Regions from separate parts of the Arthrobacter sp. FW306-07-I genome, predicted to be linked through region 1. Evidence: riboswitches for the same ligand, from Rfam matches in the RefSeq annotation. Region 1 holds a riboswitch; the other holds the start of a gene.
What was found. A riboswitch is a leader RNA that binds a small molecule or an ion and turns the genes downstream of it on or off. The one in region 1 is predicted to bind glycine.
Positions count from the first base shown of each region.

Region 2: it holds a riboswitch for glycine, as region 1 does, so the genes downstream of both, LFT46_RS01885 (methylenetetrahydrofolate reductase) here and gcvP (aminomethyl-transferring glycine dehydrogenase) in region 1, are expected to answer to the same signal.

Region 1 is NZ_CP084550.1:830,924-838,202, reverse strand. Features, by position in the region: gene gcvT (glycine cleavage system aminomethyltransferase GcvT) at 37-1,185, opposite strand; gene gcvP (aminomethyl-transferring glycine dehydrogenase) at 1,197-4,061, opposite strand; glycine riboswitch at 4,251-4,348, opposite strand; gene LFT46_RS03940 (TetR/AcrR family transcriptional regulator) at 4,443-4,979, opposite strand; gene LFT46_RS03935 (MFS transporter) at 5,064-6,620, shown strand; gene LFT46_RS03930 (Dps family protein) at 6,714-7,193, opposite strand.
Region 2 is NZ_CP084550.1:388,439-395,717, forward strand. Features, by position in the region: gene cycA (D-serine/D-alanine/glycine transporter) at 1-1,379, shown strand, start outside; gene purU (formyltetrahydrofolate deformylase) at 1,376-2,302, shown strand; glycine riboswitch at 2,394-2,493, shown strand; gene LFT46_RS01885 (methylenetetrahydrofolate reductase) at 2,647-3,480, shown strand; gene LFT46_RS01890 (hypothetical protein) at 3,605-4,414, shown strand; gene LFT46_RS01895 (LamB/YcsF family protein) at 4,398-5,147, shown strand; gene LFT46_RS01900 (HNH endonuclease signature motif containing protein) at 5,238-6,926, opposite strand; gene LFT46_RS01905 (DUF445 domain-containing protein) at 7,135-7,279, opposite strand, start outside.

The sequences.
Region 1 (7,279 bases):
CGACGGGCGAAGGTGACAAAGGCGGAGCACCAAAAGCTACTTGACCCGCTTATAGAACGGGAGGTCGACGACTTCGAAAGGCTCTGCCTTGCCGCGGAGATCAACGTCCAGGGCAGTGCCGGGTGCCGAGTGTTCGACGTCGACATAGGCCATGGCGATGGGGTACCCGAGGGTGGGCGAGGGCTGGCCGGAGGTAACTTCGCCGACGACTGCGCCATCCTTGAGGACAGGGTAGTGCGCGCGGCCGGCGCGGCGGCCCTGGCCCTTGAGGCCTACGAGGCGGCGGCCGGAGGCGCTGCCGGCGCCGGCTTCCTTTTTGGCTGCCAGCGCAGCCTTCCCCACGAAGTCGCCTTCCTTGGAGAGGGCGACGACGGCGCCCAGTCCGGCGGCGAATGGATCGCCCTGCAGCGACAGTTCGTTGCCGTACAGCGGCATGCCGGCTTCGAGGCGGAGGGAGTCGCGGGAGGCGAGCCCGGCGGGGATGAGTTCCCCTTCGTCGGCGATGGCGATCAACGCCTGCCACAGGGCGGGGGCATCGTCGTTGTCCAGGAAGATCTCGAACCCGTCCTCACCGGTGTATCCGGTGCGCGCAAGGAGGAGTTCCTTTCCTGCGCCGCCCACCAGGAAGGAAACCTCGACGGCGGCGTAGTACTTCAACTCCGTCACCAGCGAGTGCTGCGTGGCCGGGACCAGGCGCAGCAGCAGTTCCTGGGCCTTGGGCCCCTGCACCGCGATCAGGGGTGTGCGGGCCGACGCATCGTCCACCACAACGTCGAAGTCGGCTGCCCGCTCGGCAAGGGCTGCAGCCACCACGACGGCATTGCCGGCATTGGGCACCACCAGGAAGACGTCGGTACCGTCCTGTGCAGCTGGACGGCGGTAGATGATGAGGTCGTCGATAATCCCGCCGTCCTCATTGCAGATCAGCGAGTACTTCGCTTTTCCCTCGGCCATGGCGGAAATCTTGCCCACCAGCGCGTAGTCCAGGAAGGCGGCCGCGTCCGGGCCGGTCACCCAGACCTCACCCATGTGGGAGAGGTCGAACAGGCCCGCAGCTTTACGGACGGCGTGATGTTCGGCCAGTTCCGAGCTGTACTTGAGCGGCATCTGCCAGCCGCCGAAGTCGGTGAAGGATGCGCCCAGCTTCTTGTGTTCGTCGTACAGCGACGTGTAGTTCCCGGTCATGGTGGCGGGCCTCAGTTCTCGAACTCGGAGAGCGGCGGGCAGGAGCAGATCAGGTTCCGGTCCCCGGCTGCGCCGTCGATGCGGCCCACCGGCGGGAAGTACTTGTCCTGCTTGTGGTGGGCTGGGAAGGCGGCCTGCTCGCGTGGGTAGGCGCGGTCCCAGTCGGAGCTGACGACGGCGGCTGCCGTGTGGGGTGCGCGGCGCAGGGGTGAATCCGTAACGGCAAAGTCGCCGTTGGCCACCTGGTCGATTTCCTTGCGGATGCTGATCATGGCCTCGATGAAGCGATCGATCTCCGCCAGGTCCTCGGACTCGGTAGGCTCCACCATCAGCGTGCCCGCCACGGGGAAGGACAGGGTGGGGGCGTGGAAGCCGAAGTCGATCAGCCGCTTGGCAACATCCTCTGCCGTGACGCCGGTCCTGGCCGTGAGTTCGCGCAGGTCGAGGATGCACTCGTGGGCAACGAGGCCGCCTTCGCCGGTGTAGAGGACCGGGAAGTACTCGTTGAGCCGGGAGGCGACGTAGTTGGCAGCCAGCAGCGCTGCCTTGGTGGCCTCGGTCAGCCCCTCCCCGCCCATCAGCTTCACGTAGGCCCAGGAAATGGGCAGCACGCCGGCCGAACCGAATCGGGAGGCGGAAATCGGCACGTCGGTGGCGCCGGAACCTGCGTTCCAGGTGGTCGCGTCACCGGGCATGAACGGTGCCAGGTGTGCCTTGGCTGCAACCGGGCCGACGCCGGGTCCGCCGCCGCCGTGCGGGATGCAGAAGGTTTTGTGCAGGTTCAGGTGGGACACATCGCCGCCGAACTTGCCGGGCTGGGCGAGCCCAACGAGCGCGTTCAGGTTGGCGCCGTCGATGTAGACCTGGCCGCCGGCGGCGTGCACGGCGTCGCAGACCTCACGGACGTCGCCGTCATAGACGCCGTGGGTGGACGGGTAGGTGATCATGATGCAGGACAGGGCGTCCTTGTTCGCTTCGATCTTGGCCGTCAGGTCGTCGTGGTCGATGGTGCCGTCAGCGGCGGTGGCCACGACGACGACCTTCATGCCCGCCAGCACGGCGGAGGCGGCGTTGGTGCCGTGCGCCGAGGCCGGGATCAGGCAGACGTTGCGCTGCTGGTCGCCGCGGGAGTGGTGGTAGCCGCGGATCGCCAGCAGACCAGCGAGTTCACCCTGCGAGCCGGCATTGGGCTGGATGGACACCTGGTCGTAGCCCGTGATGGCGGTCAGGTCCGCTTCAAGGTCGGCGATCAGTTCACGCCAGCCGGCCGTCTGGGAGTCTGGGGCGAACGGGTGGATGGAGGCGAACTCCGGCCAGGAAATGGCTTCCATCTCGGCCGTGGCGTTCAGCTTCATGGTGCAGGAACCCAGCGGGATCATGGTGCGGTCCAGCGCCAGGTCACGGTCCGAGAGCTTACGGATGTAGCGCAGCAGCTGGGTTTCGGACCTGTGCGTGTTGAACACCGGGTGCTGCAGGTAGTCGGAGGAACGCTCGACGGCGGCCTCCAGCCCGAAGCCCTCGCCGCCGCCAACGGAACTCCCGGAAACGGTGGCGCCAAAGATGTCGCCCACCTGGGCGACGATGGCCGGCGTCGTGGTTTCATCAAGGGCGATGCCCACGGTGTCGGCGTCGATGCTGCGCAGGTTAATGCCCCGGGCCTCGGCGTCGGCGATGACGGCGGCAGCGCGGCCGGGGACGCGGACCGTCAGGGTGTCGAAGAAGCTCGCGTGCAGGACCTCAACACCGGCAGCCGTAAGCGAGGCCGCCAGGGTACGGGCGTGGCTGTGCGCCGTTACGGCAATTGCCTTGAGGCCGTCCGGGCCGTGGTAAACGGCGTACATGGACGCGACGATGGCCAGCAGCGCCTGGGCTGTGCAGATGTTGGACGTGGCCTTCTCGCGGCGGATGTGCTGCTCACGGGTCTGCAGCGCCAGGCGATAGGCGGGAACACCGGCGTCGTCCTTGGAGACACCCACCAGCCGGCCGGGCAGCGAACGCTCCAGCCCCTTGCGGACAGCCATGTAGGCGGCGTGCGGGCCGCCGAAGAACAGCGGCACACCAAAGCGCTGGGCGGAACCCACGGCGATGTCGGCGCCCTGCTCGCCCGGAGGAGTGATCAGGGTCAGTGCCAGCAGGTCCGCTGCCACCGTGACCAGGGCGCCGCGCTCCTTGGCGGCGCTGATGACTGCGGACTGGTCCCAGACGCGTCCGGAAACGCCGGGCTGCTGCAGCACAATGCCGTTGATGTCGCCTTCGGGCAGGCCCTGGGACAGGTCGGCGACCTCCACCTCGAAGCCCAGTGCCTCAGCGCGGCCCTTCACGATGGCCAGGGTCTGGGGCAGGACGTCGGCGTCCAGCACGGTCTTGCCGTCGGCGGCGGGCTTGGCCTTGTTCGCGCGGCGCATCAGGAGCACGGCCTCGGCCACGGCGGTGGCTTCATCCAGCAGCGAGGCGTTGGCGATGGGCAGGCCCACCAGGTCCTGCACCATGGTCTGGAAGTTCAGCAGGGCCTCGAGCCGGCCCTGGGAGATCTCCGGCTGGTAAGGGGTGTAAGCGGTGTACCAGGCCGGGGACTCAAGGATGTTGCGGCGGATCACCGGCGGAGTGACGGTATCGAAGTACCCCTGGCCGATCAGCTGCACGGCCGCCTTGTTCTTCCCGGCAAGCTTCCGCAGTTCCGTGAGGACCTCAACCTCGCTGAGGGCGTCCTGGAGGCGGAGGGCGGTTTCCTGGCGGATGACCTTGGGAACGGCCGTGTCCACCAGGGAGTCGACAGTGTCGTAGCCCACGGCTTTGAGCATGGTGTCGACGTCGGACTGGCGGCGCGCGCCGATATGGCGGTCTACGAAGGTGGTGGAGGCTGGGCTAACCGACACGAAGGAACTCCATTTACTCAGGCGGCGCAGGGTACGCCACAGCTATTCGGGTTCCTCCCCGCTCTGTATTGGACCTGAGAGTTTCCGCGGTGCCTGCCTGGCAGGACCCGCTTGCACCGTCGGTGAGCACAGCAGTTCTTTCGCTCCCCAAGGGGAGGAGGACAACTGCCTGCTGCTTTCCAGAGGCGCCTCGCCGCGGCGGTACAGGGGCCTGCGAGATTCCTGGGGAGGATTTGCTCCTACGGCGCCTGCCTGTGCTTCCGGCAGAACTCTCCCGCCGCAGATCAAAGGCTATTCACTTGTTGGGCCATGACGGCCGGTGGCGGCCCTCACAACTCTCCATTGTCCTACGCGCCCGCCCCTCCCGGCAAATGGCAAATGCTACCTGCGGAGCCGCTCCAGGGCGGCGAGGAGTTCCTCCACGTCAGCGGCCGCTCCCCCCGCCGGCGCGGGGGCCACCGACAGCATGGCGTTGAAGTAGAGGCCGTCACCCATATAGAGAACTGCCTTCGCCAGCCCCGGACCGACATCCGCCGCGATCTCGTCCAACCAGCGCTGCTGGATGGCCGCGAACCGGCGCCGCGTTTCCTCATGCGCCACCTCGGCAAGCCTGGTGGCGGCAACGATGGCCCTGTCCAGCGGTGTGTCCGCCCACACCGAGGAACGGATGAAGTATGCCGCCGCGCCTTCATCGGCCGAGGCCATGGCATCGGCGTCTTCCCGGGCAAGGCCCTCCAGTCGGTCCAGCAGCACGGCAATGAGCGCTTCCTTGTTGGGAAAGTGGTAGAGCAGGCCGCCCTTCGACACGCCGGCCTTCCGGGCTACGGCGTCAAGGGTGGCAGCGCGCTCCCCCACCTCGATCAACAGGGACTCGAAGGCATCAAGGACCGCGTCGCGGGCTACAGGCTTTCGGGGCATGCTTCCCATCATGCCCTTCCCCGGGCGGGAAGACGGAACCGGCAGCCATTTCAAACTATACCGTCCGGACGGTATAGTTATTTCATGACGACTTTCACCAGCCCCGCACCCACAGGCGCGGACAAGAACGCCCCGCGGCAGCCGTGGCGTGACTGGCTGGCGCTGGCCCTGCTGATGTTTCCCGTGCTCCTGGTCGCCGTGGACAACACCGCGCTGACCTTCGCACTGCCGGCCATTGCGCGCGCCCTGGAACCCACCGGGGTGCAGCTGCTCTGGATCGTGGACGCCTATCCCCTGGTACTGGCCGGCCTGCTGGTATCCATGGGGAGCCTCGGCGACCGGATCGGGCGCCGGAGGCTCCTGGTCATGGGCAGCCTCGGCTTCGCCGCGATCTCTGCCGCCACGGCCTTTGCCCCCACACCGGAGTGGCTGATCGCCGGCCGTGCAACCCTGGGCTTCTTCGGGGCCATGCTGATGCCGTCCACGCTGTCGCTGATCCGCAACATCTTTCCCGAGCCCAACCGCCGGCGGCTTGCCGTCGCCATCTGGGCTGCGGGATTCTCCGGCGGCGCGGCCCTGGGACCCATTTTCGGCGGCTGGCTGGTGGAGCACTTTTGGTGGGGTGCGGTCTTCCTTGTAGCGGTCCCCCTCATGATTCCCCTGCTGGTGCTGGCGCCGGCACTGGTCCCGGAGTCGAAGGATCCCGCGCCGGGGAAGGTGGACATCCCGAGCATCCTGCTGTCCATGCTGGTCATGGTGCCCGTGGTGTACGGCATCAAGGCAGTTGCCACGGAAGGGCCGGGCGCAGCAGGTCTGGGGGCGATTGCCTTTGGCCTGGCGATGGGGGCGGTGTTCGTGCAGCGGCAGCGGCGCCTGGAGCACCCGCTGCTGGACATGTCCCTGTTCCGCAACAGGGTATTCAGCATGGCCATTGCCGCCAACATCCTGGCCCTGTTTTCCTTCAACGGGTTCATCCTGTTCCTTGCCCAGCACCTGCAGCTCCTCGAAGGAATGAGCCCCTCCGCGGCAGGAGTTGCCATGGTCCCCGCGCTGGCGGCCACGGTGGTGGCAGGCCTGGTGGTGGTGCCGCTGGTCCGCAAGGTCCGGCCCGGGTACGTGGTGGCTGCGGGGCTGGCGTTCAGCGCTGCAGGCTACAGCATGGTGACGTTCGGAAACCACGACGGCGGCCCGTCGCTGCTGCTGGCAGCCCTCCTGGTCCTGGCGCTGGGCGTGGGCACGGCGGAGACCATCTCCAACGACCTCATCCTGGGTGCCGCCCCGCCGGCAAAGTCAGGGGCCGCCGCGGCGATTTCCGAAACGGGCTACGAGGTGGGCTCACTGCTGGGGACAGCTGTCCTGGGATCCATCCTGACAGCCTCCTACCAGCAAAACCTTCGGCTGCCGGCAGGCCTGGAGGGCACACTGCCCGGGCCTGTCCTGCACAACGCCGGAGAAACACTGGCGGGCGCGGTGGAGGCGGCCAACCTCCTGCCCGCATCGCTCGCTGGAGCGGTCCTGGACGCTGCCGCCGCGGCGTTCGATTCCGGGGTGCACGTGACTGCGGCGATTGGGCTGGTACTGATGGCGGCGGCGGCAGTCCTCGCCGCCGTCGTGCTTCGCAAAGCGCCAAAGGCGGTCTAGTGCCGCCGGGCCGCCTGGAACGGTCCGGGCAACAGAAAGTGCCCGGGGCCGAGGAGGAATCCCCTCGGCACCGGGCGCCCCGTGAAGTGCCCGCTACTTCGAGTCGGCAGCCGTGACCTTGGCGGTTGGCTTCATGTTTTCGGCCTGCACCATCCAGGCGAACTGCTCCAGCCGGGCGATGAACTCATGCAGGAGGTCCGCCGAGGTGGGGTCCTCCTCGTCCACTTCGTCATGGACCTTGCGCATGGTGCCCACGGCCGCCTCCATGGCGGCGACGATCCGCTCGATGGCATCCTCGGTGCTGATCAGCCCTTCAGGGAACTGGGCCAGGCTGGTGGTTTCGGCAACGGTGGAGCTGCGTCCGTCCGGAAGCGCATGCAGGGCCCGCATCCGCTCGGCGGTGTCGTCGGCAAACTGGCGGGCGGCGTCCACGATCTCGTCCAGCTGGAGGTGAAGGTCGCGGAAGTTGGTGCCCACGATGTTCCAGTGCGCCTGCTTTCCCTGGACATGGAGCTCAATCAGGTCTGCAAGGACAGCCTGCAGGTTGTTGGTCAGTGTGGGTGAAGCTTTCATGCATCCTCCTCAAAGTGGTCCAATATGCCAGACGCTACCAGCCGCGGACCCCGCGGCGGCAGCACTTCCGACAATTCATCAGCGAG
Region 2 (7,279 bases), 440 kb from region 1:
CCATTTCGGCAGCCGGCCCCTCGGTGATCTTCGTGTACATGATCATCGGCTTCATGCTGTTCTTCGTTATGCGTGCCATGGGCGAACTGCTGCTCAGCAACCTCAACTACAAGTCGTTCAGCGATTTCGCCGCAGACCTGCTGGGCCCCTGGGCCGGCTTCTTTACGGGCTGGACCTACTGGTTCTGCTGGGTCATCACCGGCATCGCTGATGTCATTGCCATCGCGGGCTACTCCCGTGAACTGTGGCCCGGGGTGCCCCTGTGGATCCCCGGCTTGGCCACCGTGGCCATCCTGCTCCTGCTGAACCTCACCACCGTCAAGGCCTTTGGCGAGACGGAGTTCTGGTTCGCTCTGATCAAGATCATTGCCATTGCAGCTCTGATCATTGTTGGCCTGTTCATGATCTTCACCGGTTTCCAGTCCGACGCCGGCCCTGCCACCTTCACCAACCTGTGGAGCCACGGCGGATTCTTCCCGAACGAGTTCATGGGCTTCGTGGCCGGCTTCCAGATCGCAGTCTTCGCCTTCGTGGGCATCGAACTGGTGGGCACCACCGCGGCCGAGGCCAAGAACCCTGAGCGGAACCTGCCCAAGGCCATCAACTCCATCCCCATCCGCGTGCTGCTCTTCTATGTAGGTGCCCTCATCATCCTGATGGCTGTCACCCCCTGGACCGAGTTCAGGGCAGGCCACAGCCCATTCATCGCCATGTTCTCCCTGGCGGGCCTGGGTGCCGCCGCCACCGTGGTCAACCTCGTGGTGCTGAGCTCCGCAATGTCCTCCGCGAACTCCGGCATCTACTCAACCTCACGCATGGTCTTCGGCCTTGCACAGGAAGGCGACGCTCCGGACGTCTTTGGCAAACTGTCCCGGCGGAAGGTGCCCCAGAACGCACTGTTCCTCTCCTGCGTGCTGCTGCTGTCCGGCGTCGTCCTCATGTATGCGGGCCAGGACGTGGGCAAGGCCTTCGACATGGTGACCACTGTGTCCGCTGTCTGCTTTGTCTTTGTCTGGTCGATCATCCTGGCCAGCTACATCGCCTTCCGCCGCCGCCGGCCGCACCTGCACGACGCATCGAAGTTCAAGATGCCCGGCGGTATTGCCATGGTCTGGGTGGTCTTCGCCTTCTTCGGCTTCGTGATCTGGACCCTCACCACCCAGCCAGACACCCTGGTGGCCCTGCTGGTCACCCCGGTCTGGTTCATCCTGCTGGGCGCCGCATGGTTCGTCCTCCGCCGCCGGCCCGCACACCAGGCCCGTTTTGCCACGTTCCAGGCTGAACTGCAGGCAGACCAGGACTTCGCCGACGCCGCATCCGGCAAGGCTTCCCGTCCGGGTGCCGCCGCAGAAGTGGGGGAAGAGCGGGTCAAGCGGTGATCGGCACGGAAACCCGCACATCGCAGGCGGGCACGGCCGCGGCCGGACAGCGCCAGGCCATGGTTCCCGAAACCGGCAAGGAATTCGTGCTGACCTTCCATTGCCCGGATGCCCTTGGCATTGTCCAGGCGGTGGCGGCATACCTGCTGGAGCAGGAATGCTACATCGTGGACATCAAGCAGTTTGGCGACAGGGCAAGCGGCCGGTTTTTCATGCGCATCCACGTCACCTCGCAGGTAGAGATGGAACTCGACCGCCTCCGCTCCGGTTTTGAACAAGTGGCCCGGGAATGGCGGATGGACTGGCGCCTGGAACGGCATGGCCGCAAGCAGCCCATCCTGGTGATGGTGTCCAAGTACGACCACTGCCTCAACGACCTCCTGTTCCGTGCCCGCAGTGGCGAGTTGCCCGTCCGAATTGCCGCCGTGGTGTCCAACCACCCGGACCTGGAACCCCTTGCCGCCTGGCACGGTGTTCCGTTCCATCACATTCCCGTGACCCCGGATACCAAGGCGGATGCTGAAGAGCGCCTGCTGGAGCTGGTAGACCACTACGCCGTGGAACTGGTGGTGCTGGCCCGCTACATGCAGGTACTCAGCGACGAAGCCACTACCCGACTCAGTGGCAAGGCCATCAACATCCACCACTCGTTCCTGCCCAGCTTCAAGGGTGCAAAGCCCTACCACCAGGCGTACGAGCGCGGCGTCAAAACGGTGGGCGCGACTGCCCACTACGTCAACTCGGAGCTGGACGAGGGACCCATCATCTCTCAGCAGGTGATCGAGGTGGACCATACGTATTCCGCCTCTGACCTGGTCACCGTTGGCCGCGACGCTGAATGCAAGGCACTTACCAATGCGGTGCGCTGGCATGCTGAAGGACGAATCGTTTTGTCCGGCAACCGGACGGTCATTCTGCGCTGATTGCCGGCCCATCCATGCGGCCGGCGCCGCATCCCATCCAGTGACGGGACGGGCGCCGGCCGTTGAACCACTACATCTGAAGACAGCCTTTCGAGCTGTGGCGGGAGAGTTCTCCCGGCCATCACCGGGCAGGCGCCGTAGGAGCAAATCCTCCCCAGGAATCTCTCAGGCCCATGTACCGTCACGGCGAGGCGACTCTGGAAAGCAGTGCTGCTCCGGCGGCGCTCACCGACGGTGCAAGCAGGCCCTGGCTGGGTTTGCGGAATCTCTCAGGTCCAATACAGAGCGGGGAGGGACCCGATCCATGCCGAGCCACCCGTGGCCGGCCGAACCTGGAGTTCCTCATGACGCCTCAGTCCCTTACGGCACCATCCGACGCATCAGTGCCTGCCGACCAACCCACCGGCGGTTTCAGGCGGGAGCTGCCGGTCCAGATTCAAATCATTCCTGCTGAGGGCATTGCCGCCCGCGTCCAGGCCCACGTACCTGCCGGGACGGCGCTGACGGTGTCCTGCTTGCCCCGCGAAGGTGTAGGGGCAAGCATTCGCACAGCCATCGAGCTTGCCTACCTCGGCTTTGAGGTTGTGCCGCACCTGGCCGCACGAAGCATCGAAAGCCGGGCGCAGCTGGCCGGTGTAGTCCGAAACTGCCACGATGCCGGTATCGCCGAGGTTTTCGCCGTCGGTGGTGACGCAGGGGAACCGGCCGGGCCCTACGACAGCAGTCTTCGGCTGCTGGAAGACCTCGCGGAACTGTCCGGTGGCCGGATCCGGGCCGGCGTGGCGGGCTACCCGGAAGGACATCCGAGCCAAACTGAACTGCACATGCTTGATGCTTTGCTGGAGAAGCAGCATCTGGCCTCGCGGGTGGTGACACAGCTGTGCTTCTCGGCTCCCCGCATCCAGTGGTACGCCGAAACGCTGCGCCGGGAAGGTGTGCGGCTGCCTGTGTGGGCAGGGGTATCCGGCGCCTTTCCCCGGGCGCAGCTGATTCGGGCCGCCCTGAAAATTGGCGTGGGCCCATCCCTGAAACTCCTGAACCGGCGTGGCCCCCTGGGCCGCCGCCTGCTCAAAGGCGGTCTTTACTCGCCCACGACGATCCTGACCCAACTGGAGGACGGCGGAGTGGTGGAGGGTGCCCACGTTTTCACCTTCAATAATCTGGCGGACGCCAGCTAACGGGCGGTTGCCAGGAGGGCAGAGGTACGGGACGCGCGAAGTTAAGCATGCTTAGTGTTTATCCACATAGGATGGAAAGTGCACGGCAGCTAACCCGCTGCAGGTCGATTGAATGAAGGTGACCATGGCCCGGCGCAGCAATCCCGCATTACGCATCGCACAGGAAACCGCCCACAATGCGATGTTTGACGCTGACGGCAAGCCCAAGCCCGGCGTTCACAACATGCTCCTGAAGGCAGTACAGATCCAGCGGCCCCTGGTGGTTGCCTACATCCGGCGGCTCCAGAAGAAGCATCCCCATGCCACCGCCGCGCAACTGGCAGACATTGCAGAGCGCGACTACTTGCGTGCCGTCGCCGGAGGTGGCGCACTGGTGGGCGCAACCGCCGTCGTTCCCGGGGTTGGAACAGTGGCGTCGCTGGGACTCTCAGCCGCTGCCACCGTAGGCTTCCTGGAGGCAACAGCGCTTTACGCAACCTCGCTGGCCGAACTTCACGGCATCCGCCTCACCAACCCGGAGAAGGCTGGCACCATGGTCATGGCCATCATGCTCGGCGAGGAGGGTACCGCCCTGCTGGGAACGCTGAGTGGCCAGGCCTCCGGCAGCGGGAACAGCGCCGCCAATAATTGGGGCAATGTGCTCTCCAAATCGATGGTGGGTCCGGGCTTCGGCAGTGTCCGAAAGAGAATCCAGCACGCCTTCCTAAAGAACCTGCTCAAGCGGCAGGGTACCGCCCTGTTCGGCAGGGCGCTCCCGTTCGGCATAGGGGCCGTTGTGGGTGGAGCCGGTAACCTCGTGATGGGCCGTGCGGTGGCCAAGAATGCCCGTGAGGCGTTCGGGCCGATGCCGGACACCATTCCCGGGGAGCTGACCGCAGCTGCCGCACCGGACCACCTGACGCTGGAAGGCAACATACTTGGATCTCAACGCTGACGTAGGCCAATCATTCGGCTCCTGGACGGCAGGAGGCGACCCGGCCATGTTCCAGCTGATCACCAGTGCCAACGTGGCCTGCGGCCTGCACGCGGGCGACCCCGTCACCATGCTGGACAGCTGCCGCGCAGCATACGAACTCGACGTCACTGTGGGGGCGCACCTCGGCTACCGCGACCTGGCGGGCTATGGCCAGCGCGCGCTGGGGATGGGCTTCGACGAGCTGTTCGGCGACGTGCTGTACCAATTGGGGGCGCTCGACGGCGTCGCGCATGCCGTGGGTGCCTCCGTGGACTACGTGAAAGCACACGGAGCGCTGTACGACGCTTTGATTTCCGACGCCGAACAGGCCTCCGCCGTGGTTGCCGCGGTTAATGCCTATGACCCCGGCCTTCCCATCCTGGGCTTCCCGGGCTCCGAGCTGCTGAAGCAGGCAAAGGAGGCCGGGCACCCGGTGTTCATCGAGGCCTTCGCGGACCGCGCGTACCTGGCCGACGGCAGCTTGGTGCCGCTTTCCGACGAGGACGCGGTCCTGCACGACGTTGATGTGGTAGTTGAGCGCGCTGTTCGACTGGCAACGCAAGGGGAAGTGGTGGCCGTGGACGGGACGGCGGTCAACGTCCGGCCGGACTCCCTGCGCCTCCAGGGCGGCAGTCCAGGCGCAGTGGAATTGGCGGCCCGTATTCGTGCTGGGCTTGAGGCCGCAGGCGTGGAGCTTGAGGCCTTCGCGTAGGGGATGTCCGGCGGGACTCCCTGGCCCTGCCGAACCGTTCATACTTTGCTCCAGCCCCATGGACGATGTTGCCCGAACCCTTGAATTCCGTCATCGGGATGGTACGAGCGGGGTTGCGAGGAGCTGGGCCCAGAGGGGATCGTCCGGCGACAGGTCATCGGGGTCTATGAAGCTGTCATCGTCTGGTTCGCATAGCGGGAGGTCTTCGGGCCCCGCCTCGAGACAGCGGATATTGAGACAGGGGACATCGATACACCCGGCATCGTGACATTTGGCGTCCGTACATCTGGCGTCCTTACATCTGGCGTCGAGGCTCAGGGTGTCCGAGGACCGCAGTTCGGTGGGCATCAGCCATTGCGGCCAGTACGTGGGTTCTGGGTCTGGGTGTTCGGGTTTGTAGTGGCGGCCGGTGGGTGAGGTCCAGCCGGGTGATCTGTCTTCTGTTGCCGGGTCTGGTGTCCATTGGGTGTGGTGTTTGAGCCGGTGGTGTTTCGGGCAGAGCTGTGCCAGGTTGCTGGCCCCGGTGGGTCCGCCACATTCCCAGGATTGCAGGTGGTCGGTTTCGTTGTCCGGGGTGCGGTTGGTGCAGCCGGGGAAGGTGCATTTGGCGTCGCGCATCCTGATCCAGCGTTTGATGGTTTCGGTGAGCCGGTAGTTCTTCCGGCCGATCTCCAAGGGTGCCCCGTCCCTCGGGTCGACCAGGACGCGGTAGAAGGAGTTCGCCCCGTGGGCGACCAGTTTCCGGGCCATGGACGCCGGGATGGGTCCGAGCCCGTCGAGCATGGCGGGCTCATCCGTGAGTCCGAGGAGGGAGAACACCGGCACCATGACCAGGACGTCGGCCTGCGGGGTGGGGACCTTGCCGGGTTCGCTTGCTGATCCAAGGAGCAGGGATGCTGCGATGTCGGGGCGGAGTTGGGTGATGGTGCGTGGTTCGTTGGGGCCTTGGAGGCCGCGGGCGGTGGCGGTGGTGCGGTTCCAGATGGCGCAGGCGGTGTCGCCGGGGAGGTAGAGCGAGACCCAGGCCATGCCGTCCCGGTCCGGGGTGTATTCCATCCGCCGGTCCGCCACCCCTTTGGCGTGGCGTTTCTGCAGTGTCTCGGGGTGGTGGCGTTCGCGCCAGGCGCGGACTTTGGCCCGGAACCGGGAGGGGACGAGTTCGCCAGGGGCTGCGCCGCGGGCGGGGTGGGGTGCGTCGGGGTCGAAGAAGTGGGCCACCAGCGCGGCAGCGCCGGCCGGATCGAGGCCCTCGGTTTCGTCCGCGACGATGCGGGCGTGCTGCCAGGACATGGCGCCGGTGGCCAGGGCCTGGAACACGGGTGGGAGGGAGCAGATTTTCCGGGACTGTTCCACCAGGGCACCGGCAGCGGCGGAGCTGACGGTGAGGACCCCTGCGATCTCCTCCACCGCGGACATCTCGGCGTAGGTGCGGTCCTGGATGGACGCGTCAGGGGGAGTCATGGCCTGCTGGAACCCGATCGCCTCCGCTGCATCCCGCGCCTTCATCGCCGCAAGCTGCGCCTCCAACCGGGCCGTGAGTTCCAGCCGCTCCAGCCGGATCTCGTACCGCCGCTGCAGCACATCGACACCCGGACCAATAACAACGCCGGAACCGAGAGCAGCGCCCGAACCAACAGCAATCCCGGAGGCCAGGAACGCATCCTCCCGCTCCAGCGCACTTATGGCATCCAGCGCACCAAGGGCAGTGAGCGCATCAAGGGCGGCCACAGAGGCATGAACACCCTCCAAAGCCACCCCGACACCACAGCCGATTCCCATAGAAGAATCATCTATCGAGGGTCTGACATTATGAGTTGTGCCGCTGCCGACACCCGCCCGGGTAAAGCCGGAGCACCCGAGCCGGCGTGCCGTCGTCGTAGGTATTTCCGCCGTCAGGTTCCCTCTCGCACCTCGAATATCCGCCGCGAACAGGAATGTGCGCCGCGGCAGTATCTATCCGCCGCGAAAAAGCTCCCGGCCTAATGCGTCACCCAAAAATCAGCTGCGCCACCGTAAAGATTGCCAAGCCCGCAAGAGACCCCACCACGGTGCCGTTGATGCGGATGAACTGCAGGTCCTTGCCCACCTGGAGCTCGATCTTCTGTGAGGTCTCTTCGGCGTCCCAACGCGCC